DNA from 4 places in the Anoxybacillus sp. CHMUD genome. Region 1 is predicted to be linked to each of the others. Evidence: riboswitches for the same ligand, from Rfam matches in the RefSeq annotation. Region 1 holds a riboswitch; each other region holds the start of a gene.
What was found. A riboswitch is a leader RNA that binds a small molecule or an ion and turns the genes downstream of it on or off. The one in region 1 is predicted to bind S-adenosylmethionine.

Region 1 (3,552 bases):
TTAGCCCTTTTTCATACGTTCCCGTTTCTTTTAACTCGCGATAATCAAAAAAGACGCCAAGTTCATCACGCGCCTTCATCAATCCTTTAAACGCCGAATCGCTAAACGATTGATCACCGAGTCCGACGTCCGACAACATAATGCCCACTTTTATTCGCTCTTTCGGTTGAAAGGAACTCGTTTGTGAACACCCTGCGGCAACGAGCAAAACGATTGCCACGATGAGTGAAAATACTTTTTTCATAAAATTTCCTCATCTCCTTACTATTCGATTAAATCTCACTTCATTTATTATATCGACATCGTTCGACGTTTTGTTTACTTTTTATATATAAAAATTTTGTAAAGTTGTTCGTATGCCAACAATCGACTATAATGGAAACACAACGAATTTATGCCGAGGTGATCAATATGTCAAAAGAAAGTTCATTTGATATCGTGTCAAAAGTCGATTTGTCGGAAGTCACAAACGCCGTCAACATCGCGTTAAAAGAAATTCAAAACCGCTACGACTTTAAAGGGAGCAAAAGCGACATTTCGCTTGAAAAAGATGAGCTTATTCTCATTTCTGACGATGAATTTAAGCTTGAACAACTGAAAGATGTGCTCATCGGCAAACTTATTAAACGTGGCGTCCCTACAAAAAACATTCAATACGGAAAAGTGGAAGCTGCGTCTGGCGGAACGGTGCGCCAGCGTGCGAAACTCGTTCAAGGCATCGACAAAGACAACGCGAAAAAAATTAACACAATCATTAAAAATACAGGGTTAAAAGTAAAAAGTCAAATTCAAGAAGACCAAATTCGCGTCAGCGGCAAAAGTAAAGACGATTTGCAAAAAGTAATCGCCGCGATTCGCGAAGCAGATTTACCGATCGACGTCCAATTCGTCAACTACCGTTAAGAAGGCGCGCTGCCTTCTTTTTCTTTTCTAATTAAAAATAGTTGAATATTTCTAAAAAATCAGTTACATTTATGAATAACTTCATACAACGTCTTATCGAGAGAAGGGGAGGGACTGGCCCGATGAACCTTCAGCAACCTGACGATCGTCAAGGTGCTAAGTCCAGCAAGCGATTCGCTTGGAAGATAAGAAGGAGCGCTTCACGTCTTCTTCTTATGAGGAAGACTTTTTTACTTTAAACGGAGAAATGGAGGAATGGACGTGGGATTGTTAAATGACTTAAAAGAACGCATCGTCATCGCGGACGGAGCGATGGGCACGTTATTATATGCACACGGCATCGATCGTTGTTTTGAAGAATTAAACGTCACAAAACCTGAAGAAATCGTTCATATTCATGAAGCGTATATTGATGCAGGTGCTGAAATCATTCAAACGAACACATACGGCGCTAACTACGTCAAACTGGCGCGTTACGGGCTACAAGATGACGTAAAAAAAATAAACGAAGCAGCGGTCAGTCTTGCGAAACAAGCCGCAAAAGGACGCGCCTACGTGCTCGGTACGATCGGAGGATTGCGCAGCACAAACAAAAGTACGATTTCCCTTGAAGAAGTGAAACGAACGTTTCGTGAACAGCTGTACGTCTTGTTAAACGAAAATGTTGATGGGCTTTTACTTGAAACGTATTACGATTTTGAAGAATTGCAAACTGTTCTGTCCATCGCTCGCCAAGAAACAACGTTGCCGATCATCGCCCACGTCACATTGCACGACATTGGCGTCTTACAACATGGCATGCCGCTTGCAGATGCGCTGTATCAACTCGAACAGCTTGGCGCCGATGTCGTCGGCTTAAACTGCCATCTCGGCCCATATCATATGTTGCGCTCGCTTGAAGAAGTGCCGATTCCATCGCGCGCCTTTTTATCTGTATACCCAAACGCAAGCTTGCCGCAATATCGCGACGGGCGATTCGTTTACGAAACGAGCGAACAATATTTTGAAGAAACCGCTCGTGCGTTTCGCGATCAAGGGGTGCGCCTCATCGGCGGCTGTTGCGGCACAACGCCAAAACATATTGCCGCCATCGCTCGCGCCCTTTCTGACCGCACACCTGTATATGAAAAAAAAGTGAAACAACGGCATACAATCGTCGTGCAAGAAGCGGAACAAACATCTGCACCTTCCCTAGCTGACATCGCGCGCATGCGTCGGTCAATTATCGTCGAGCTTGACCCGCCGAAAAAACTCGGCTTAACGAAATTTTTAGAAGGCGCAAAAGCGTTAAAAGAAGCACATATTGATGCGCTAACGCTCGCCGACAACTCGCTGGCGACACCACGCATTAGCAACGTCGCTGTCGGAACGATCGTCAAACAACAACTGAACATGCGCCCGCTCATTCACATTACATGCCGCGATCGCAACTTAATCGGCCTACAGTCACATTTAATGGGGCTTCATACGCTCGGCATGACCGATGTGCTTGCTTTAACCGGCGATCCATCGAAAGTCGGCGACTTTCCGGGGGCAACGTCCGTATACGATTTATCGTCATTTGACCTTATTTCGTTAATTCGGCAATTTAACGAAGGGCTTTCGTATTCGGGCAAACCGCTCGGACAAAAAACGAACTTTTCGATCGCCGCTGCCTTTAACCCGAACGTGCGCCATTTAGATAAAGCGGTGAAACGGCTCGAGAAAAAAATTGAATGTGGTGCCCATTATTTTTTAACACAGCCGCTTTATAGCGAAAAACAAATTGAAGACGTCTATGAAGCGACAAAGCATTTATCAACACCGATTTACATCGGCATTATGCCTTTGACAAGCGCGCGCAACGCCGACTTTTTACACCATGAAGTGCCGGGCATTACATTGTCTGATGACATTCGCGCTCGCATGGCCGCTTGCGCCAACGACCCGATTCAAGCAACAAAAGAAGGATTGGCAATCGCCAAATCGCTTATCGACGCAGCATTCGATTTATTCCAAGGCATTTATTTAATTACACCGTTTTTACGCTACGACATGACAGTCGAACTCGTTCGCTACATTCATGAAAAAGAACGGCTCGCAAAAGAAAGGACGGTTTACTATGGCTAGTTTATTTGCACAGCTTGAGAAAAAAATTTTAATTATTGACGGCGCGATGGGGACGATGATTCAAGCGGCCAATTTAACGGCGGACGATTTTGGCGGGGAAGCGTACGAAGGATGTAACGAATATTTAACGCTCACCGCCCCTCATGTCATCTCACATATTCACGAAGCATATTTCGCCGCAGGGGCGGACATCGTTGAAACAAATACGTTTGGCGCGACCCGCATCGTCTTAGACGAATACAACCTCGGGCATTTAGCGCTTGAATTAAACATTGAAGCAGCGAAACTCGCCAAAAGAGCGGCTGAAAAATATACAACGAGCGATCACCCTCGCTTCGTCGCCGGTTCGATGGGTCCGACGACAAAAACGCTATCTGTCACAGGCGGAGCGACGTTTGCCGAACTCATTTCTTCCTATGAAGAACAAGCGCGCGGTTTATTGCTTGGCGGCGTCGATTTGTTGTTGTTAGAAACGTGCCAAGATACGTTAAACGTGAAAGCTGCGTTTCTCGGCATTACGAAAGCGTTTCAAGCGGTTGG
Region 2 (3,552 bases), on a different contig from region 1:
TTTTCGTTCAATTACACACGTTGGAGGGGCTACATTTTCAATTACATCGGTTATGCTAGCCATTTGGCTATTGCGGGATGAATGGCGCGATACTGCTATCGCAAGTGCGATCGCCTTAGCACTTAGCCATATTCCTGTCGCAATGATGAAAAAAATATATCCTCGCAAACGACCGTATATTTCACTACATAAAACGAAAGTAACAAAAAACCCATTAACTGACCATTCATTTCCATCAGGACATACGACTGCAATATTTTCTGTCATCGTTCCGTTTTTACTATACGCTCCAGCGCTTGCTGTTTGTCTTTTACCTATTGCTGTTAGCGTTGCCGTGTCGCGCATTTACTTAGGGCTTCATTACCCTTCTGATGTGCTTGCCGGTTGTATGCTCGGTACGCTATTTGGTATTGCTTCATTTTCTGTTCTTACTTAAAAAATAGGAAAGGAGAGCTACATCTTGTAACTCTCCTCTTTTCCTTACTTCGCTAACTGTAACGCTTGTTGTTTTAACGCTTCCGCTTTATCTGTACGCTCCCAAGGAAGATCAATGTCCGTGCGACCGAAGTGACCATAAGCTGCTGTTTGCTTATAAATCGGGCGACGGAGATCGAGCATTTTAATAATGCCTGCTGGGCGAAGGTCGAAGTTGTTGCGCACCACTTCAATTAATACATCCTCAGATACTTTGCCTGTGCCGAACGTGTCGATTGAGATCGATACAGGTTGCGCCACACCGATCGCATATGCTAATTGCACTTCACATTTATCCGCAAGACCTGCTGCGACAATGTTTTTCGCTACGTAACGAGCCGCATATGCTGCCGAGCGATCTACTTTCGTTGGGTCTTTTCCTGAGAAAGCCCCACCGCCGTGACGAGCATAACCACCGTAAGTGTCAACGATAATTTTGCGTCCTGTTAACCCTGCGTCACCTTGTGGACCACCGATGACGAAACGACCTGTTGGGTTAATGAAATATTTTGTGTTTTCATCGATCAACTCCGCTGGAACGACAGGTTGAATGACATGTTCTTTAATGTTGCGCACAATTTGATCTTGCGTAATTTCTGGATGATGTTGTGTGGAAACAACGATCGTATCAATGCGTACAGGTTTGCCGTTTTCATCATACTCTACTGTCACTTGCGTTTTTCCGTCCGGGCGTAAGTATGGTAAAATGTCTTCTTTACGCACTTCTGCTAAACGGCGCGCAAGTTTATGGGCAAGTGAAATTGGAAGCGGCATAAGCTCTTTCGTTTCGTTGCACGCAAAACCAAACATTAATCCTTGGTCTCCTGCACCGATCGCTTCGATTTCTTCATCTGTCATTTGTCCTTCACGAGCTTCTAACGCTTTATCAACACCCATCGCAATATCTGGAGATTGTTCATCAATGGATGTTAATACGGCGCACGTATCTGCGTCAAAACCGTATTTTGCACGCGTATAGCCAATTCCACGAATCGTTTCACGGACAATTTTCGGAATGTCTACATATGTAGATGTTGTAATTTCTCCGCTCACTAAAACAAGTCCTGTTGTTACACTCGTTTCGCACGCAACACGCGCATTTGGATCATTTGCTAAAATCGCATCTAAAATCGCATCGGAAATTTGGTCACAAATTTTATCCGGATGCCCTTCCGTTACAGATTCAGATGTAAACAGACGACGTTTAGGCATTCAAACATTCCTCCTCAGTATAATGACAAATGATACGGTACTCATCCCTCTTATTATGGTCTATCGTGAAAAAAACCTTTCCCTCAGAGGAAAGGTTTTTGCATTTGTCTGCGCCTTTCACTCTTATCGTTCAAGGGCGTTCCCTTGCCACAGGTTAGCACCTTTTCACGTATGTGACGGTTGCTGGGTTTCATCGGGCCTGTCTCCCTCCACCAACTCGGGATAAGAGTATCCGTTCATTTCAGCATCATACCACATCCGTACGAAACGAGTCAACGTTTTTCTATATGGATTATTTTGAAATTAAACTGAAGAAAAATACAATAATTAGTATGGACTATTTATCAAAATGTGTTATACTTTTTACATAAAGATAAATCAAACAAAGGTAGGTTTTGTCCAATGAATTCCATTGAACTGACAAACAAATTATCAACACTCTTACAAAGGGATGGGGTTTTTCATAACTTATCTGTACCACGACTAGTAGAAAAAGTACTAACTCGGAAAGAAGGCATCCTAACTTCATCAGGAGCAATTTGTGCAACAACTGGAAAATATACAGGCCGTTCTCCAAAGGATAAATATATTGTCGAAGAACCGTCTGTGAAACATAAAATTGATTGGGGAACTGTCAATCAACCTATTTCTGAAGAGGTATTTGATAAGCTTTACAACAAAGTGATCGATTATTTAATGACAAAAGAAGAACTATTTGTATTTAATGGCTTTGCAGGCGCAGATCCAGCTTATCGTTTGCCGATTCAAGTGGTCAACGAATTTGCTTGGCATAACTTATTTGCTCATCAATTGTTCATTCGTCCAACAGCGGAAGAATTACAAACACATGAACCACAATTTACAGTCATTTCTGCACCAACATTTAAAGCTGATCCATCTATTGACGGCACGCGCTCAGAAACGTTTATTATCATCTCATTCGAGCGCCGCACTGTACTAATTGGTGGAACAGAATATGCTGGTGAAATGAAAAAATCCATTTTCTCTGTCATGAACTTTTTATTGCCAGAACAAGGAATCTTCCCGATGCACTGTTCAGCAAACGTCGGTCAAGAAGGTGATGTCGCGCTCTTTTTCGGTTTATCTGGTACAGGAAAAACAACGCTTTCTGCTGATCCAAACCGTCGCCTAATTGGCGATGACGAGCACGGTTGGTCAAACAACGGTGTTTTTAATATTGAAGGTGGATGTTATGCCAAATGCATTAACTTATCACGTGAAAAAGAGCCACAAATTTTTGATGCGATTCGCTTCGGCTCTGTATTAGAAAACGTCATCGTTGACCCAGACACGCGCATACCAAACTATGACGATGCAACATTAACTGAAAATACGCGCGCAGCATATCCGCTCGAAGCGATGGATAATATCGTGCAGCCGAGCGTTGCTGGCCATCCGCATACAATCGTCTTTTTAACAGCAGATGCGTTCGGCGTATTGCCGCCAATTAGTAAATTAACGAAAGAACAAGCAATGTACCATTTCTTAAGCGGCTATACGAGCAAATTAGCGGGCACAGAACGCGGAGTGACAGCGCCGGAAGCAACATTTTCTACATGCTTCGGTTCACCGTTTTTACCGCTTCCTGCAACGCGTTACGCAGACATGCTTGGTCAAAAAATTGACGCCCACGGTGTTCAAGTGTTTTTAGTAAACACCGGTTGGACTGGTGGTGGATACGGCGTTGGTGAACGAATGAAGCTATCGTATACACGCGCGATGGTAAAAGCAGCGTTAGAAGGAGAATTAAACAACGTAGAAACCGTTCAAGATCCTATTTTCGGTCTTCATATCCCGCTTCACGTTCCCGGTGTGCCTGATGAAGTGTTACAACCGAAAAGCACA
Region 3 (3,552 bases), on a different contig from region 1:
ACACATCTTCACTCTGGGCAGATGACTGGGCAAGCAACCAATCATCAAAGGCGACAGCCCAACAATCTACTTTTGTTCGTTCTTCCCAACGAAGCGCCATTAAATTATGCACTGTGCCACCACTACCGATGATCATGACACCTTCGTCACGCAACGGGCGTAACGCTTTACCAAGTTGAAATAGCTGCTTTGGTGTCCACGAAGGAACAACGGATGCCTGAATAATTGGAACGTTTGCTTTTGGAAATAGTCGGCTTAACAATACCCATGAGCCGTGGTCAAGTCCGCGCTTCTCGTCGATATTGACGATGGGGGAGACGTGCTTCAGATGATGTTGGACGCGTTTTGCCCATTCGACTGAACCTTGTGCAGCATAAGTTACTTCGTACAATTCACGTGGGAAGCCGGAAAAGTCATAAATCATCTCATACGTTCCAGCGATCGACGAAACGGTCGGTTGGCGTGTCATCCAATGTGCAGTAAAGACGACGATAGCTTTTGGATGCATCTGTTTTCCGAGCGTTGTTAAAAACGATGTATATGCGCTATCTTCAATCGCTAACATCGGTGATCCATGCGCAAGAAATAAAGCAGGTGCTTTCATTATCTCACTCCTTTTTCTCCAGTGTACCATATATATTTCTGATTTGTCGATTTTTGCATGTGAGGCGCATGGTCGGGCAGTTGTGCATAACATGACGATGAATATGAAAAAGAGGTGAGAACATGTATTATTACTATCCGCATTACGTGTATCCAATGTATCCATATCCGATCATGCCTTATCCGCTTCCGAGGGAATATACGAAAGATTACGGACCGAACCCGTTTGTCATTCAAATTGAAGAAGCGACGAAACGAAACAATATGTTTCGTACGACGATATGGACAGGTTCGCATTTACAAGCGACGTTAATGAGCTTGCGTGTCGGGGAGGATATTGGTTTAGAAATTCATCCGGGCGTGGATCAATTTTTACGTATTGAACAAGGCGAAGGGATTGTACGGATGGGGAAAAAGAAAAACGAGCTAACGTTTGAAAGACGAGTGGGCGACGGCTCTGCTATTTTTGTCCCTGCTGGAACGTGGCATAATGTAATAAATATTGGAAACGTTCCGCTAAAATTGTATTCCATCTATGCACCGCCACAACATCCAGCGGGTACCGTCCATCCGACAAAAGCCGATGCTCTTGCGGCGGAATGAGAGAAAAGACTTGGGGGAAGCCCTCACGTGTTGGAAAAGGATAAAAAATAGTTGCAATTTTTCGGAAAATAAGATACATTAATTAAAAATCAGAAAATTCGATATTGTTTTGCGTTCTTATCGAGAGAAGCGGAGGGACTGGCCCGATGAAGCTTCAGCAACCAGCCGGAAACGGTCAGGTGCTAAATCCAGCGAATTGGCGTTCAATTCGGAAGATAAGAAGAAGCGATTGTCTATGGACAAAAAAGCCTTCTTCTTTGAAGGCTTTTATTTTTTTAGAAAGGAAGAGAGCGAATGAGTCATATCGAAACACGGTTAGCGCAAATTGGAAATCGAAGCGAGACAGCGACGGGGACGGTCAATCCGCCAGTATATTTTTCAACGGCGTATCGTCATGAAGGAATCGGACAATCGACAGGGTACGATTACATTCGAACCGGCAACCCGACGAGACGTATTGTCGAGGAGGCGATTGCGCAGTTAGAAGAAGGGGATCAAGGGTTTGCATGTAGCTCAGGCATGGCGGCGATTCAAACGTTGTTTGCGTTGTTTGAAAGCGGCGATCATTTCCTCGTTTCGGCCGATTTATATGGCGGAACGTATCGGCTATTTGAAAAAGGGTGGAAGAAATACGGTTTGTCGTTTACATACGTCGATTTTCGCGATCTCGATGCGGTAAAGGCGCATGTGACGGACAAAACGAAAGCGATTTTTTTAGAAACGCCGACAAATCCGCTCATGCAAGAGGCGGATATTGAAGCGGTGGCAACGTTTGCGAAGCAATATGGGCTTCTTCTTATTGTTGATAATACGTTTTACACCCCTGTGTTACAAAAGCCATTAACGAAAGGGGCGGACATCGTCATTCATAGCGCAACGAAATATTTAGGCGGGCATAACGACGTGCTTGCCGGGCTCATTGTTGCCAAAGGAAAAGAGCTGTGCGAGCAACTCGCGATGTATCATAACGCCATCGGTGCGGTGTTATCACCGTTTGATTCATGGCTGTTAATTCGCGGCATGAAGACGCTTGCGCTGCGCATGCGTCAGCACGAACAAAACGCAAAGGCGATATATAAATTTTTAGTCGAACATGAAGATGTGACGGACGTATTGTATCCGGGAAGAGGCGGCATGTTGTCGTTTCGCGTGCGCGATGAAAAATGGGTGAATACCTTTTTACGAAGTTTAAAACTGATTACGTTTGCGGAAAGTTTAGGCGGTGTCGAAAGTTTTATTACGTATCCCGCGACGCAAACACATATGGATATTCCAGAGGATATTCGCATCGCCAACGGGGTATGTAATCGTTTGTTACGTTTTTCGGTCGGTATTGAACACGCTGATGATTTAATTGCTGATTTAGCACAAGCGTTTCAGCGTATGAAAGAGGTGTGAAAAGTGGATATACAAACAAAGCTCGTTCACAATCAATGGCAAATTGATACGCAAACGGGGGCAGTGAGTGTCCCGATTCATCATGCGTCGACGTTTCATCAGTTTGATTTTGATACGTTTGGCAAGTACGATTATAGCCGTTCTGGCAACCCGACGCGTGAGGCGCTTGAGGAAACGATTGCGGAATTAGAAGGTGGAGTGAGCGGTTTTGCGTTCGCATCGGGCATGGCGGCCATTTCTACGGCATTTTTATTGTTGTCAAAAGGCGATCACGTACTGATTACCGATGACGTATATGGTGGAACGTATCGCATCATCACGGACGTATTGAGCCGATTTGGCATTGAACATACGTTTGTTGATATGACTGATTTAGATGCGGTGGCACGTCACATTCGTCCAAATACGAAAGTCATTTATATGGAAACGCCGTCCAATCCGCTTTTGAAAATTACAGATATTCGTGGGGTTGTGAAGCTTGCGAAAGCGCACGGTTGTTTGACGTTTTTAGATAATACGTTTGCGACTCCTTTGTTGCAGCGTCCGCTTGATCTCGGTGTCGATGTCGTTTTGCATAGCGCAACGAAATTTTTAGCAGGTCATAGCGATGTCATTGCTGGACTTGCGGTTGTGAAAGACGAGCGTCTCGCAAAACAGCTTCGCAAACTGCAATATTCGTTTGGGGCAGTGCTCGGCGTGCAAGATGCGTGGCTTGTGTTGCGTGGATTAAAAACGTTGCACGTTCGGTTAGAGCATTCGTCTCGTTCAGCTATGCAATTGGCGCAATTTTTACATCGTCATCCGAAAGTGGCACATGTATATTATCCAGGGCTTTCGCATCATGAGGGGCACGTCATTCATCGCGAACAAGCGCGCGGATTTGGGGCGGTGTTGTCGTTTGAATTGGAAGATGAACAAGCGGTGCGAACGTTCGTCCAACATGCGCAC
Region 4 (3,552 bases), on a different contig from region 1:
GCAATGTTCATCGCACGCATACGGCCACGTAATGTGAATCGTTTCTCCGCTAAAGTCAGCGCTGTTACAAAAAATACGTTCTTTTTCAACAAGTCCGTCTAACAGCGGATAAACGAAAAAGTCGATGCCGCCGCTCACGATATAAAGCGGAATTTCCCGTTCGTTCGTAAATGCGACAAAGTCGGAAAATCCGTCGCGAATGCGGGCGGTGTCAAGCAAAAATTGCACGATGTCTTCTTTTAGCGTCGTCGGCAATAGCGAAAACATGCGTCCGACACCTTGTTGTACGGAACATCTTTGCGCAAGTACGTCATCTTTGATGGCCTCCCACTCGGGCGGAGCGAACTGTTTCATAAGCGCAATAATGTTGTCGTTTAACGTAATCGTTCCATCAAAGTCGCAAAAAATAATTGGCTTCATCAAGCGCCCCCCCATAAATCAAGCGCTTGTTGTAACGCTTCGTTTTCTTTTGCCGCATCATGAAGCGAACGACCAGCAAGCACCGCATCAACTGCGGCACGAAACGCTTGCCCGCCACCGACAGCGCCTTGCGGATGTCCGTGCACTCCGCCGCCTGCGTTAATGACGGAGTCGATGCCAAAATCGCGCACTAAAAGCGGCACAAGCCCCGGATGAATGCCGGCAGATGGCACAGGGAATGTGCGTAAAAACGGTTCTTCTTTCGTAAGTTCATGGGCAATCGCAACCGTCTGTTCTTTTTCAAGCGCGACACTTCCATACGGTGATGGGAAGAGCGAAAAATCCGCCCCGGTCATGCGCAATAGTTTTCCAAGAAGAAGCGCATAGCTAACTCCATATACGTGCGATGAGGCGATCGCGCCGCTAAACGACGGATGTGCCATAATCGGCAAGCGAATGTCATCGTCTTCACGAAGCGCCTGCAACACGTCAAGTCCGTATGTAAACACGTTAAACAACAACACGTCCGCCCCTAGCTCCGCCGCACGCTTCGCTTTGTCTTTTAGTTCAAACGTTTTACCTGTTAAATTGACCGCATATAACGTTCGATGCCCTGTTTGTTCGTACACTTCCTGAAGCGCTTGTTTTCCTGCGACAATGCGCTTTTCAAACGGCGTTAAGTCATTGTCAAATAAAATTTCATCGTCTTTCACGAGATCGACCCCACCGAGCGCTTGTAGTTTTAATTGTTCGGTGACGTATTGTAAATCACGCCCAATGACCGCTTTAAAAATGCTCATCACAAGCGGACGGTCAAAAACGCCAAGCTTTTCGCGTATGCCGTCAATGCCAAAGCGCGGGCCCGGAAACGCACGCTTCAGTTCGTCAGAAAACGTTAAATCAACAAGTTTAATCGTTCCGTCAAGCGACAATTTTCCAAACGTCGTCGTCAAAATCGCTGGAAAATCGGCGCTAAAATTGACGCTCGGATACGAAATGCGCACGAGGGCACGCTTTAGTCTCTTGCCAAAAAACGTATTGACCCGCTCATCTTCTTCGAGCTGTTCAATGGACTGAACAACGCCTTTATGTTTTTTCAACTGCTCTTGTTCAAGCTGCGGCAAATCGGTCCACGACCCGACAGTCAATCCAAGCGCAATCCCTTCCGCTTTTTTCACTAAGTCTTTGTCGTCATGAATCAAATATGTTGCGGTAATCATCTTCCCACTCCTTTACAAATAAAAAACCTCTTCATAAGAAGAGGCTCAATCGTTCGTCTCTTCTTATCTCTCAGCTCATTGCTGCGAGAATTAGCACCGTGCTTAACACTTGTTAAGTCGGTTGCCGGGCTTCATCGGGCTCGTCCCTCCACCTACTCTTGATAAGAATTCGCAATGTATAAAATTTTTCAAACAGTTCGTTTTTCACAAATTTAATTCGAATTATGACAGCACATGCCGATTTTGTCAACGATTTTTTAAAAAAGTTGCAACCGCCCGATGCGTTCCGCTGCTTCTTGAAGTCTTGCTTCGCTTGTGAGTAGCCCTGTGCGCACATAGCCTTCCCCATGTTCGCCAAACCCAATGCCCGGAGCGACCGCCACGTGCGCTTTTTGAAGCAAAAGGTCAGCAAACGTTTCCGACGTATAGCCGTTTGGCACCGGAAGCCAAGCGAAAAACGAACCTGCTGGCGCTTGCACATCCCAGCCGATGTCACGCAATGCATGAACGAACGTGTTTCTTCTTGCTTCATACGTCGCGACAAGCTCGGCGACGCATTGTTGCGAATCAAGTAGTGCGACTGCTGCCGCTTCTTGAATCGCCCCGAACATGCTGACGTATAAATGGTCTTGTAATACGTTGATCGCTTCGATCATGCTTTCGTTACCGACCGCAAAACCGATGCGCCATCCTGCCATATTGTACGTTTTTGAGAACGTATAAATTTCAATGCCGACGTCTTTGGCCCCTTCGACTTGTAAAAAGCTTACTGGCTTTTTCCCGTCAAAGCCGATCGCTCCGTATGCGAAATCGTGTACAACACCGATACGATGTTTTTCAGCAAACGAAACCGTGTCTTGAAAAAACGATTTCGTTGCGGTTGCGCCGGTCGGATTGTTCGGATAGTTTAAAAACATCAGTTTCGCCTTGCGAACGACATCTTTGTTTAGCTCCTCGTAATTAGGTAAAAAGCCGTTTTCCGCCCGTAGCGGCATCATTTCCATGCGCGCCCGCGCAAGCACGACCCCCGACCAATAGTCTGGATAACCGGGATCAGGAACGAGCACAACATCGCCCGGATTTAATAAGCAAAGCGGCATTTCAACAAGCCCTGCTTTTCCGCCAAACAAAATAGCGACTTCTTTTTCAGGATCAATCGTCACGCCATACTCGCGTTTATAAAACGTCGCGACTGCTTCTTTCAAAAACGAATAGCCGCGAAATGGTGAATATTTATGATACATAGGCTTTGCTACCGCCTGTTGCATCGCGCTTACAATGTGCGCTGGTGTCGGCTGATCTGGATTTCCTTGTCCGAGATTAATGACATCATGTCCTTCGGCAATGACTGCGTTCACTTTTTGCACGAGCGAAGCAAAAAATTGCTTCGGAAGTTGCTGTAACAAGTTCGATTGCGGAAATGTTTTCATTTTTCACACCTACTTCACAAAAAGGTTGAAATTCTAGTCAAGAATCATATATCGTAAAAATCAAAATGTAAAGAAAATTTTTTTGAGGTGAATGAGATGAATATCGCTTGCGTACAAATGGACATTGCGTTTGGAGCACCGGAAAAAAATAAACAAACAGTCGTGCGCTACATGGAACAAATCGCGAAAGAAGCCGATGTCGTCGTTTTACCTGAACTATGGACGACAGGTTACGATTTAACGAGACTTGCTCATATTGCTGATGAAAACGGCGAACAAACGAAAGCGTTTCTTTCCGAACTTGCCCGCACGTATCATGTGCATATCGTCGGCGGATCGGTCGCGAAAAAAGTGGCGGACAACATAACGAATACGATGTATATCGTCCATCGAAACGGCGATGTCGTTTGTGAATATAGCAAACTTCATTTGTTTAAATTGATGGATGAGCATGTATATTTACAAGCGGGAGAAACGACCGG

Region 2: linked by a shared signal. The riboswitch ahead of metK (methionine adenosyltransferase) and the one ahead of ETB99_RS02740 (bifunctional homocysteine S-methyltransferase/methylenetetrahydrofolate reductase) in region 1 are both predicted to bind S-adenosylmethionine.
Region 3: linked by a shared signal. The riboswitch ahead of ETB99_RS13575 (methionine biosynthesis PLP-dependent protein) and the one ahead of ETB99_RS02740 (bifunctional homocysteine S-methyltransferase/methylenetetrahydrofolate reductase) in region 1 are both predicted to bind S-adenosylmethionine.
Region 4: linked by a shared signal. The riboswitch ahead of mtnW (2,3-diketo-5-methylthiopentyl-1-phosphate enolase) and the one ahead of ETB99_RS02740 (bifunctional homocysteine S-methyltransferase/methylenetetrahydrofolate reductase) in region 1 are both predicted to bind S-adenosylmethionine.

The regions. Positions count from the first base shown of each region.
Region 1 covers NZ_SDLG01000003.1:56,465-60,016, forward strand. The annotation lists gene ETB99_RS02730 (BMP family lipoprotein) at 1-244, opposite strand, end outside; gene ETB99_RS02735 (YajQ family cyclic di-GMP-binding protein) at 412-903, shown strand; SAM riboswitch class I at 994-1,095, shown strand; gene ETB99_RS02740 (bifunctional homocysteine S-methyltransferase/methylenetetrahydrofolate reductase) at 1,165-3,012, shown strand; gene metH (methionine synthase) at 3,005-3,552, shown strand, end outside.
Region 2 covers NZ_SDLG01000009.1:66,624-70,175, forward strand. The annotation lists gene ETB99_RS08230 (phosphatase PAP2 family protein) at 1-436, shown strand, start outside; gene metK (methionine adenosyltransferase) at 481-1,686, opposite strand; SAM riboswitch class I at 1,807-1,915, opposite strand; gene pckA (phosphoenolpyruvate carboxykinase (ATP)) at 2,089-3,552, shown strand, end outside.
Region 3 covers NZ_SDLG01000027.1:12,950-16,501, forward strand. The annotation lists gene ETB99_RS13565 (DODA-type extradiol aromatic ring-opening family dioxygenase) at 1-604, opposite strand, end outside; gene ETB99_RS13570 (cupin domain-containing protein) at 727-1,206, shown strand; SAM riboswitch class I at 1,321-1,428, shown strand; gene ETB99_RS13575 (methionine biosynthesis PLP-dependent protein) at 1,501-2,604, shown strand; gene metC (cystathionine beta-lyase) at 2,608-3,552, shown strand, end outside.
Region 4 covers NZ_SDLG01000019.1:39,705-43,256, reverse strand. The annotation lists gene ETB99_RS11685 (2-hydroxy-3-keto-5-methylthiopentenyl-1-phosphate phosphatase) at 1-420, opposite strand, end outside; gene mtnW (2,3-diketo-5-methylthiopentyl-1-phosphate enolase) at 420-1,640, opposite strand; SAM riboswitch class I at 1,701-1,808, opposite strand; gene ETB99_RS11675 (pyridoxal phosphate-dependent aminotransferase) at 1,898-3,070, opposite strand; gene ETB99_RS11670 (carbon-nitrogen family hydrolase) at 3,167-3,552, shown strand, end outside.